3 regions of the Shewanella sp. 30m-14 genome follow, and region 2 is predicted to be linked to each of the others. Evidence: predicted binding sites of a transcription regulator. Region 2 holds the regulator's gene; each other region holds the start of a gene.
The links. Region 2 encodes NrdR, which represses ribonucleotide reductase genes. Its sites were predicted from a motif close to AAACACNANATNTNGTGTTT; they were not measured.
Positions count from the first base shown of each region.

Region 1: a site for NrdR is predicted at 2,646-2,665, ahead of nrdA (class 1a ribonucleoside-diphosphate reductase subunit alpha). Genes of this name have one in related genera too.
Region 3: a site for NrdR is predicted at 2,401-2,420, ahead of nrdD (anaerobic ribonucleoside-triphosphate reductase). Genes of this name have one in related genera too.

Region 1 is NZ_JBRILW010000035.1:22,268-26,407, reverse strand. Features, by position in the region: gene nrdB (class Ia ribonucleoside-diphosphate reductase subunit beta) at 1-136, opposite strand, end outside; gene nrdA (class 1a ribonucleoside-diphosphate reductase subunit alpha) at 208-2,496, opposite strand; gene ACVBIU_RS19040 (HAD family hydrolase) at 2,955-3,632, opposite strand; gene ubiG (bifunctional 2-polyprenyl-6-hydroxyphenol methylase/3-demethylubiquinol 3-O-methyltransferase UbiG) at 3,625-4,140, opposite strand, start outside.
Region 2 is NZ_JBRILW010000011.1:102,835-106,974, forward strand. Features, by position in the region: gene ettA (energy-dependent translational throttle protein EttA) at 1-585, opposite strand, end outside; gene glyA (serine hydroxymethyltransferase) at 865-2,121, shown strand; gene nrdR (transcriptional regulator NrdR) at 2,270-2,719, shown strand; gene ribD (bifunctional diaminohydroxyphosphoribosylaminopyrimidine deaminase/5-amino-6-(5-phosphoribosylamino)uracil reductase RibD) at 2,788-3,909, shown strand; gene ACVBIU_RS10255 (riboflavin synthase) at 3,913-4,140, shown strand, end outside.
Region 3 is NZ_JBRILW010000019.1:11,722-15,861, forward strand. Features, by position in the region: gene nrdG (anaerobic ribonucleoside-triphosphate reductase-activating protein) at 1-119, opposite strand, end outside; gene nrdD (anaerobic ribonucleoside-triphosphate reductase) at 251-2,368, opposite strand; gene ACVBIU_RS14225 (hypothetical protein) at 2,780-3,466, opposite strand; gene ACVBIU_RS14230 (MarR family winged helix-turn-helix transcriptional regulator) at 3,548-4,000, opposite strand.

The DNA of each region.
Region 1 (4,140 bases), on a different contig from region 2:
AAAGCTGCTTTTCGATCAGCTTTTCAAAAACTTCATATTTCTGTTGATCATAACGCGCTACGTTAACTGACTGCCCAAGAAACATAGGCTCTAGCATTGCGTTGTTAGGAGTTTGACAAAATGTTGAATAGGCCATTTTTCTATCTTCCGATAATGGGGGCTAAGCCCCCTTAAATTAACGTTTAATACTAATGATTAACTCTTGGGTTAAATCTTACATGCGCCGCCAGCGCAACTGTCATCTTCTTTCTCAATGGCAGTGATATCGTCATGACTATCTGAAGCCCCATCACGAGTATTGTGATAGTAAAGTGTCTTCACACCATATTTGTAAGCGGTTAATAAGTCTTTCAATAGTACCTTCATGGGTACTCTGCCACCCTCAAATCGAGTCGGGTCGTAGTTAGTGTTAGCTGAAATAGACTGATCGACAAATTTCTGCATCAATCCTACCAACTGCAAATAACCATCGTTATTAGGCATTTGCCATAATAACTCGTAGCTATACTGATATTTTTCAAAGTCAGGTACAACTTGCTTTAGCTGGCCATCTTTACTCGCTTTAACACTAATTAAACCGCGTGGTGGCTCAATACCGTTAGTAGCGTTAGAGATCTGTGAAGAGGTCTCTGATGGCATTAGCGCTGACAGGGTAGAGTTACGTAGACCGTGTGTCTTGATCTCTTCACGTAATGTTTCCCAGTCTAGATGTAATGGCTCATCGCAGATCTTATCTAGATCACGCTTGTAGGTATCAATCGGTAAAATACCCTTAGCATAAGTTGTTTCATGGAACGAGGGACAAGCACCTTGTTCTTGAGCAAGCTTCATAGAGGCTTTCAATAAATAGAATTGAATCGCTTCAAAAGTCTTGTGGGTAATGCCGTTAGCAGAACCGTCTGAGTAACGTACGCCTTCTTTTGCTAGGTAATTAGCGAAGTTAATTACGCCAATACCCAGTGTGCGGCGGTTCATCGATGCTTTTTCAGCAGAGATGATTGGGTAGTCTTGATAATCAAGTAAGTTATCGAGTGCACGCACGGCAAGATCAGCTAGTGGCTCAAGCTCTTCTAACTTCTTAATAGCACCTAAGTTCAATGCTGATAGTGTACAAAGTGCAATCTCACCGTCTGGATCGTTAATGTTATTTAACGGTTTAGTTGGCAAGGCAATTTCAAGACACAAGTTAGACTGACGTACAGGCGCAACCTTAGAGTCAAATGGACTATGAGTATTGCAGTGGTCAACGTTTTGAATGTAGATCCGGCCAGTCGAAGCGCGCTCTTGCATCATTAATGAGAACAGCTCTACAGCTTTTATCTGTTTTTTACGAATGCTGCTATCAGCTTCATATTTAAGGTACAGACGTTCGAACTCTTCTTGATCTTCAAAGAATGCATCGTACATTCCAGGCACATCTGATGGGCTAAATAAGCTGATCATGCCGCCCTGAATTAGGCGCTGATACATCACCTTGTTGATTTGAACGCCGTAGTCTAAGTGACGAATACGGTTATCATCAACACCACGGTTATTCTTTAATACCAATAGTGATTCAACTTCAAGATGCCACATTGGATAGAATAGGGTCGCTGCACCACCACGTACGCCGCCTTGAGAACAAGACTTAACCGCTGTTTGGAAGTACTTATAAAATGGTAAGCAACCTGTGTGGAAAGCTTCACCACCGCGAATAGGGCTACCTAGTGCGCGAATACGGCCTGCATTGACACCAATACCAGCACGTTGAGATACATACTTAACAATTGACGATGAGGTCGCGTTAATTGAATCTAGGCTATCGCCACATTCAATTAGAACGCATGAACTGAACTGACGAGTTGGCGTACGTACACCTGCCATGATAGGTGTAGGTAGCGAAATTTTAAATAATGAAGTTGCATCATAAAAGTCTTTAACGTACTTAAGGCGCGTCTCTTTGGGATACTTTGCGAATAGGCAAGCTGCAACCAAGATATACAGGAACTGAGCACTTTCATAAATTTCGTGGCTAACACGGTTTTGTACAAGATACTTACCCTCAAGCTGCTTTACAGCGGCATAAGAGAAGTTCATGTCTCGCCAGTGATCGATATAGGTATCAAGAATTTCAATCTCTTCTTGAGAGTAATCTTCAAGAATGTGAGCATCGTACTTACCGAGCTCAACTAAATTGACCACGTGGTCATAAAGCTTAGGAGGTTCAAACTGGCCAAAGGCTTTCTTACGTAAATGGAACACAGCAAGACGTGCAGAAAGGAACTGATAATCAGGTGCTTCTGGTGAAATTAAGTCAGCTGCTGCTTTAATGATAGTCTCATGGATGGCTTCAGTTGCAATGCCGTCGAAAAATTGCAGGTGAGAACGGAGTTCTACTTCTGATACAGAGACATTATTAAGTCCCTTTGCCGCCCATTCAATAACGCGATGGATTTTGTCGAGATCGATAGTCTCACGTTCGCCACTACGCTTTGTGACTGTCATATTGCTATTCATTAAAGATAGACCTTGATTTTTATATTTATGAAAGTGACCAGTTCAGGTTCACCCTACGTTTCCCTGTAAACAAACAGTTTTTAACCGTAAAAACGGAGAGTTCCTTTTTGTTGACACAAACGACTAAATAGTGCCTGTTATTGTCACTCACACACAATATATGGTGTTTTGAGATTCAATAGCTACAAGATAGTGAGGTTATGGTATTTTTGCAAGTGGGAATTTATTGGACAAGTTGTGGATATCTTGGGGGTAATTGAACCTGTTAGTAATGGCTAACCCTTAAAGCTTGTTTTGATTTGATTTCCTCGGTGAAGAGTAATATTTGAGCAAATAAAAATGATCGATAAGATCGCTGCTAACTTGTGCGATCCTAACCGATCATTTGAGTACTTTTTTATGACGCTTAATAACTTAATTAACAAAGATTTTAAAGCAGCATATAAAGGGTGAATACGCTAGCGCTTATAGCAAAAAAAATCGGCTAAGCTGTCACCGTTTTCAAAACTTAAGTCAGCAGGCCAAAGACTCGGTTCGTCATCTGGTCCGATATACCCCCAGGCCGCTAAACCTGAGATCATATTCGCCGCCTTAGCAGCGATAAGATCACGTTCAGCATCGCCTAAATAAAGAATATGCTCAGGTAAAACCCTAAGCTGCTGTGCTGCTAACAGCATAGGAGCTGTATGGGGCTTTGAATGTTGAGTGGTATCGCCGCTGACCACAGCAGGCATTTTTGCTGTTAAACCGAGTTTATCTAGTAGAGGCCTTGCAAAGCGCGCTGGCTTGTTGGTGACGACCCCAAAGGGGATTGAAAGCTGGCTAAGCGTGTCCAGTAACCTATCTAACCCCTTAAATAAATCGCAATTATCTCCGTTGATCAGCTCATAATTGTCGAAAAGAGATTGCTGTAATGAAGGAATGCTAGCGTCATCAATGGCGGGGATGGCAGCTTTAATCATTGCGATACTGCCATGTGAGGCGCTCGCTCTAATGGCTTCAAATGGCACACGACTGTGACCATTCGCGGCTAAAGCCATATTAAGTGCCTCAATCATTTCTGGTGCCGTATCAGCGAGTGTGCCATCTAAATCAAATAGCACACCTTTAATAGTAAGTGCCTGTGCTTTAGTCATTTTTAACCGTAGCTATCATGTAGTTAACTTCAAGGCTCTTGGTGTATCTGAAGATGTCAGTAATAGGGTTATAGGTAATACCCACAGCATCTGTACAAAATAGCTCGGCGTTATCAGCCAAACCAATTAACTCTGATGGTTTGATAAATTTATTATGATCATGTGTGCCAACAGGCAACATCTTTAATAGGTATTCAGCACCTAGAATGGTTTCAACATAGGCACGGATGTTGCGGTTAATGGTTGAGAAAAACACAAAACCACCTGGTTTAACCATATCGGCGCAAGCTTGAATAACAGAGCTAGGGTCAGGAACATGCTCAAGCATTTCCATGCAAGTGACGACATCATAATGACCACGGTGTTGGTCTCTGTGTGCTTCAGCGGTATTTTTTACATAGTTAATCTCGACGCCTGTTTCTAGTGCGTGAAGTCTGGCGACATCAAGTGGTTCATCACCCATGTCTAGGCCAGTTACGTTAGCGCCAATTTTTGCCATGCTTTCAGA
Region 2 (4,140 bases):
GGCATCCAAGTGGTTGGTTGGTTCGTCGAGCAACAGCATGTCTGGCTTTTCAAGCAGTAAGCGACAAATTGCCACACGGCGGCGTTCACCACCTGAAAGCACTTCAATTTTCTCATCCCAATCAGGAAGACGTAGTGCGTTCGCTGCGCGATCTAGCACAACATCCAGATTGTGAGCATCTTGCGATTGAATAATGGCTTCTAACTGGCCCTGCTCTTTAGCAAGGGCGTCAAAGTCAGCATCGGGCTCGGCATAAAGCGCGTAAACTTCGTCTAAACGTACCAGTGCATTTTTGGCTTCGGCCACGGCTTCTTCAACCGCTTCACGTACAGTTTGGTTTGGATCAAGTTTTGGTTCCTGCGGTAAGTAACCAATTTTTAGGTCCTGCATTGGGCGCGCTTCGCCCTCAATTTCAGTATCCAAGCCCGCCATAATGCGCAGTAGGGTGGATTTACCTGAGCCGTTTAAGCCTAAGACACCGATTTTTGCGCCAGGGAAAAAGCTTAATGAAATATCTTTTAAGATCTGTTTTTTAGGCGGGACAATCTTGCCCACTCTAAGCATGCTATATACAAATTGAGCCATGTTATTTCTCTTTGATTGTATTTTTTCTACGTTGATTGGCGGCAATTCTACTTGATTCGATACAGAACTTAAATCTGAATTCGAGCAGTTTCATTCACAGTTAACGCATAAATCTGTTAGCTAGGTATTGGTGGTTATTTATACCGATTAGTGCTTTTTACGAAACTCTCTCATCTAGAAATGCAAGTAATTTCATGTTGTAAATACTGGGATTGTGATCGAATGCGCTGTATCATACCGCGCAACCCTACTAGAAGAATTTTACAGCTGGAGTGAGTAATGCTGAAAAAAGATATGAATATCGCGGATTACGATCCACAACTATTTGCAGCAATTGAAGATGAAACGCGTCGTCAAGAAGAGCACATCGAACTCATTGCTTCAGAAAACTACACTAGTCCTCGTGTTATCGAAGCTCAAGGTACACAGCTAACTAACAAGTACGCTGAAGGTTACCCAGGTAAGCGTTACTACGGTGGTTGTGAGCATGTAGATATCGTTGAAGAATTAGCTATCTCGCGCGCTAAAGAGCTATTTGGCGCTACATACGCTAACGTTCAGCCACACTCTGGCTCACAAGCAAACGCAGCTGTGTTTATGGCATTGCTACAAGGTGGCGATACCGTTTTAGGCATGAGTCTAGCCCACGGTGGTCACTTAACTCACGGTTCTCATGTGAGCTTCTCTGGCAAGCTATACAATGCTGTTCAGTACGGTATCGATGAATCAACAGGTAAGATTGATTACGCTGAAGTTGAGCGTCTTGCTTTTGAGCACAAGCCTAAGATGATTATTGCGGGTTTCAGCGCATATTCGGGCATTGTTGATTGGGGTAAATTCCGTGAAATCGCTGATAAAGTAGGTGCATACCTGTTTGTTGATATGGCGCATGTTGCAGGTTTAGTTGCCGCGGGGATCTACCCGAGCCCTATGCCACACGCTCACGTTGTGACAACAACAACGCATAAGACACTGGCTGGCCCACGTGGCGGCTTGATCTTATCTGCGATTAACGATGAAGATATCTACAAAAAGCTAAACTCTGCGGTATTCCCAGGCGGCCAGGGTGGTCCTTTAATGCACGTTATTGCTGCTAAAGCCGTTGCATTTAAAGAAGCACTAGACCCTGAGTTCACGACTTACCAAGAGCAAGTGGTTGTTAACGCTAAAGCGATGGCGCGTACGTTCATTGAACGTGGCTATGATGTGGTATCTGGTGGTACTGAAAACCACCTATTCTTGCTTGATTTAATCAGCAAGGACATCACAGGTAAAGATGCTGATGCCGCTCTTGGCAATGCTAACATTACCGTTAACAAGAACTCTGTACCAAACGACCCTCGCTCACCATTTGTGACCTCTGGTCTGCGTATCGGTTCACCTGCAATTACCCGTCGTGGATTTGGTGAAGAAGAATCAGTGCTGTTAACTAACTGGATGTGTGACATCTTAGATGACATTTCAGATCTTGCCGTTAGCGAACGCGTTAAGAGTCAGGTTCTGGAATTGTGCGCTAAGTTCCCTGTTTACGGTTAACCTTAAGCGTTTAATCAGGTAGACTCCTATGGCCGCATTTATGCGGCCATTTTTGTTATTATTCGAGCATACTTTTGATTCGAGCCTACTTTCTGAGGTTTTGCTAAATTCAGTGAGTGAAACTACCTAATTTCTAACCGGAGGCTAAATGCATTGTCCATTTTGCAGCGCAACTGACACAAAAGTGATTGATTCGCGATTAGTCGCTGACGGCCATCAGGTTCGTCGACGTAGAGAGTGTGTTCAATGCCATGAACGTTTTACTACCTTTGAAGGTGCCGAGCTTGTGATGCCTCGCGTAGTGAAACAAGATGGCAGTCGCCAGCCGTTTGATGAAGAAAAATTACGTGGTGGCATGTTAAGAGCCGTAGAGAAAAGACCTGTGTCTATGGATCAAATTGAACAGGCATTAACTAAGATTAAATCGACTTTACGCGCGACCGGTGAGCGTGAAGTTAAATCAGAAATGATAGGTAATCTGATGATGGACCACTTAGTCAACTTAGATAAAGTTGCCTATATTCGTTTTGCTTCTGTCTATCGTGCCTTTGAAGATGTTTCAGAGTTTGGTGATGCAATCGCTAAACTGCAAAAATAACCTATGCTACATGGGCTAAGCCAACCGCTTAGTCCTCAAACAATCGAACAATCGGAATTGCCGCCATTATGTGGTCTATCGAAGACAGTCAAATGATGAGCCTGGCCATTGAATTGGCACAAAAGGGCATTTACACCACTCGTCCAAATCCTTGTGTTGGCAGCGTTATCGTCAAAGATGGCGAAATTGTTGGCGAAGGCTACCATATTCGTGCTGGCGGTCCTCACGCCGAAGTTTACGCCTTAAATATGGCTGGAATCGATGCCAAAGGGGCTACCGCCTATGTCACGCTAGAACCTTGCAGCCACTATGGCCGTACGCCTCCTTGTGCTAAAGCATTAATCGAGCACGGTGTAAGCCGTGTTGTCATTGCCGTTACCGACCCCAATCCACAAGTGTCTGGTCGTGGCATTGCCATGCTGCGAGAGGCTGGCATTCAAGTCGATGTGGGCTTGATGACCGAAGAAGCGAAGCAAGTTAACCTAGGCTTTTTAAAGCGAATGGAGAAAGGCTTGCCGTGGGTCACGGTTAAGCTTGCTGCGAGTATCGATGGTAAGACTGCGCTGTCTAATGGTGTGTCAAAATGGATAACGGGACCTGAAGCGCGCAGCGACGTTCAGCGGCTTCGTGCGCGCCATTGTGCATTGGTCACAGGTGTTGAGACGATACTTGCTGATGATCCGAGCCTCAATGTGCGTCATAGCGAATTAGGCTCGCTTGCACACCAGTTAGCACCAGCAGAAATTCATCAACCACTGCGGGTAGTATTAGACAGTCAAGCACGCCTTGGCGCTGAGCTAAACTTATTTAACACAACAAGCCCTACTTTGTTGGTGTCGACAATCGCGTACCCCGAGAATGTGAAAGCAGCTTGGCCAGCTCATGTGACTCATCAAATTTTGCCCGCGGTTGATTCTCGTATTGACCTGCAAGCCTTGTTGGGTTTATTGGGGGAGAGTTGTAACTCAGTACTCGTTGAAGCTGGGGCAACACTCGCAGGGGCCTTTGTTAACCAAGAGCTTGCAGATGAAATCGTGCTGTATCAAGCGATGAAAATCTTAGGCTCTCATGGGCGTAATTTGCTCGCGCTAGATGATTTTCAAGCCATGATGGACATACCGCGCCTCAACCTAATCGATGAGCGCAAAGTGGGTAAAGACACCCGCTTAACGTTAAGAGTGAGTAATTAGTTTATGTTTACTGGGATTATTGAGTCAGTTGGTCACTTAAGAAAAGTGCAGCGCCGTGGTGATGATATTCGTTTAACCGTCGCCAGCGGAAAACTGGATTTGTCAGATGTTAAACTTGGCGACAGTATTGCCACCAATGGTGTGTGTTTAACCGTTGTTGAGTTAATGAGCGACGGTTATGTGGCAGATATTTCAGCCGAAACAGTCAATTTGACGGGGTTCTCTCATTAT
Region 3 (4,140 bases), on a different contig from region 2:
TTCCAGGTGGATTGGTTATAACAACCACGACATTGGTGCTCGCACCCCGACACGAAAAGGGTCGCACGAGTACCGGGGCCATTAATTACATCTGTCTGATAGTATTGATGATAATTCATATTAAACTCGTTTCAGCTAGAATTTTGCTTTAACTAGAAAACAAAAAGGTGCTGAACACAGCACCTTTTATGTACACAAACCCAATAACTACAGGCTAAGCCATTTGCATGCTAAGCCCCTAGTATTTTTATTATAAATGCTTAACGCGGCGCTTAACTTCTTCTTGCTTACCATAGTTAAACGGTCTTGCATCTGGGCTACCTAAGTAACCACATACACGACGCGTCACAGACACACGGCTTGGTTCATGGTTGCCACACTTAGGGCACGTAAAACCTTTACTGGTACAGCTAAACTCACCGGTATAGCCACAGTCGTAACACTCATCGATTGGGGTGTTAGTGCCGTAATATGGCACTCTGCTAAAACTGTAATCCCATACGTTCTCTAACGCTTCTACGTTATTTTGCATGTTAGGGAATTCGCCATAACAGATGAAACCACCGTTCGCGATCTCTGGGTATGGCTGTTCAAAATCAATCTTATCGTAAGGGTTCACTTGTTTTTCAACGTCCAAATGGAAGCTGTTTGTGTAGTAACCCTTTGCGGTAACGCCATCAACCACACCAAATATCTTGGTATCAAGTGCGCAGAAGCGGCTACACAAGTTCTCACTTGGCGTGCTGTACAGGCTGAATGCGTAACCTGACTCTGCTTTCCAGCTGTCGGTGGCTTGTTTCATGTACTTAATAACCGCAATGGCTTTTTCACGTAGCAGTTCGCTGTCGTAAACATGCTCGTCTGTGCCATAAAGCGCATTAATAGTTTCATGCAGACCAATATAGCCTAATGAAATTGATGCACGACCATTTTTGAAGATCTCAGAAACATCATCATCAGCTTTTAGACGCACACCACACGCACCTTCCATATATAGGATAGGGGCAACGCGCGCTTTAACACCTTCAAGGCGAGAGATACGAGTGTCCAAGGCCTTACGAGACATGGCTAAACGCGCATCTAAAATACGGTAGAACTCTGCTTCATCACCTTTTGCTTCAAGCGCAATACGTGGCAAATTCAAACTCACAACACCTAAATTGTTGCGGCCTTCATGCACAAGCTCACCATCTTGCTCAAAGGTTCCTAAGAAACTACGGCAACCCATCGGCGTCTTAAATGACCCTGTCACCTTCTCAACTTGTTCATAGTTAAGAATATCTGGGTACATACGCGTGGTAGCGCACTTAAGTGCCAACTGCTTAATGTCGTAGTTACAATCGCCGGTTTTATGGTTAATGCCATCGCGAATAGCAAAAACAAGTTTTGGGAATACCGCTGTTTTACGATTTTTACCTAAACCTGCAATACGCACTGTCATCATAGACTGCTGAATTAAGCGTGATTCCCAAGAGGTACCTAAACCGAAACCAAAAGTCACAAATGGGGTTTGACCATTTGCAGTATGTAGCGTGTTAACTTCATACTCTAATGACTGAAATGCATCGTGACACTCTTTTTCAGTTTGCGCAGTGGCAAACGCTTTTGCGTCGGTAATGCCCCAATTAAGCGCTACCTGGTAGTGCTTGTCGTAACTCTTCGCCACAAAGGGTGCCAATACTTCATCGATACGGTTAATCGTTGTACCGCCATAGATGTGGCTTGCCACTTGCGCAATAATTTGTGCGGTCACTGCAGTCGCGGTAGAAATTGACTTCGGGGTTTCAATTTCAGCATTACCCATCTTAAAGCCCTGAGTTAACATGCCGCTAAGATCAATAAGCATACAGTTAAACATCGGGAAGAATGGCGCGTAATCTAAATCGTGGTAGTGGATCTCACCAGACTCATGTGCGGCAACGACATCTTTAGGCAAAATGTGGCATTTTGCATAGTGCTTAGCCACGATACCCGCAAGCAGATCGCGCTGAGTTGGGATCACTTTAGAGTCTTTATTAGCGTTCTCATTCAACAAAGCCGCATTGCTTTGCTCAACTAAACCACGGATCTCTTTATTCAAGCGGCTGCTAACTTCACGATTGATATCTCTATCGTGACGGTATTCGATGTAAACGCGCGCCAAAGATTTATACGGCCCTTCCATGAGCAAGTTTTCAACGGTGTCTTGCAGATCATGGATATTAACTTCTGCTAACTGCGAAACACTTTCTCTCACATTTTCCGCAATCTGTTGTGCATATTCAGCGCACTCAATACCTGCCGAGTTAGCAGCTGCTATCACGGCGTCTTTAATCCTTGTTTCGTCAAAAGGCGTACGGTAACCATCCCGTTTAATAACCACTGGCATTGTATAAATCCTCTTCAGCTCGCTCATCAAAGCAACACTATATATAGTGCTACTTTTTCAATAAATCACAATATGTGGCGCATTAAGCTATAAAATAACGATAAGTACTTTGATCCAGATCATCATTTTAAAAGAGGAAGACAATAAGAAAACAGTTCTGTCTACAAAGCCACTGATCTCAAATTATGGCCTTGACGAACTCATGGAAGCGGGCTAGTGACAGTATAATTTAGGTATAAATTGTGGATAAAAATAGGCAGGTAAAATTCTTTATTCATTACGTGTGCCGCAACTTATTGGAAGCTTTAAAAAAGGGCGAGCGACAAGTAGCAATTGATCCTTCTCTTGCAGAAAGAATCCAGCTCAAAATGTATTCTCAACTACAAAAGTAAAATCACACATAGACAAATACTAATGCCTTTTGGCTAATGCAAGGTAGCTATTGAGCTGACCATTTTCTTGCTGATGTTCGCCAGTCATTGCAGCGAGCTGCATCAACGATTTCAACCCTTGATACTGGTTCTGTTGCACTTCCGTCAATGGCCTTTCAGATTGTAACAAGTCAGTAATTTGGCTCGAAACCCGGTTAGCCTTTTGTGCAACTAAAGGAGATTGCGATACATCCATTGCCCCCATGACCCACTTCGCGTTGTCTAGCAGCTCGGCAAGCTCTCGGTCTTGTTCGCTATTGGTTAACGTACTGCGCTGTTCATCAATAAAGTCAGATAAAGGCTGCACTTCTGCTGGCGGGATGTCGAAACCGCTATTAGATAATCGGTTGAGCTGGCCTTCGCTGAGAATGCCATCTTGATAAAGACGTTGAATAAGGGACGGTAATTGTGCCGAAGTAAATTGGCCTCCTTTGAAGAAATCGTTAGCCATCGCCTCGATTTTCTGTGCTCTTTCTGCACGGCCAGATAATACCAGCGTATTATCATTTTTTGTCAGCTCCGTCGTTTCAGCTTGAGGCGCTGTCGCTCCTAGTGCAGCGACAGCCCCTGCACCGCCAACATTTGACTGGCCACTATTAACGCCATAAGTGTCTGATACCTGAGCATTACTATTAATTGCATTGCTGATACTGCTGAGTGGATTCATCGTCAAAAAGCCGGCGTAAAGAGAGTATAGGGATCTCTAAAGCATTTAACGTGCCGACTTGTTAACTAGAAAATCAACTGGTCATTTTTGCGTCAACGCTTGGGTTAAGGACAAACATAACGTTCTAAGTTGTTCAACTTGCTCCGGGTTCATATCAACCTTTGCTAACAAGGTTTGTTTGAGTGCCAAGGCTTCAAGCTTAAGGCTATGACCGGCATCGGTTAACGCTATCACCTTTTTACGCTCATCGGTTTCATCAGCCAGTCGCTTTAGAAAACCTTTAGTCTCAAGTCGCTTAACGATAGGGGTCAACGTCCCCATATCGAGCCGGGTCGATTGTGATACCAGCGTCAAGCTTACTCTGTCTTGTAGCCATAATGACTGCATGACTAAATATTGTGGGTATGTCAGCTCATATTGCTCCAATAACGGACGGTAAGCTCTCATTAAGGCGTTGTTAGCCGTATAGAGCGCAAAGCAGACGTTATCAGAAAGACAATTGTTAGACGTGTCGTTTGAGTCGTTGTTGGTCACTGCTACTACACTTAGGCAAGTCAAAATTTTACTAATTTTAACTCACATCAGGTGTCAAAACTAGCTTACACCACTTTTATTTGCGAGCAATTATTTTGCGCGCAAAGCATTTGCAAAATGTATAAAGCTTTACTATGATG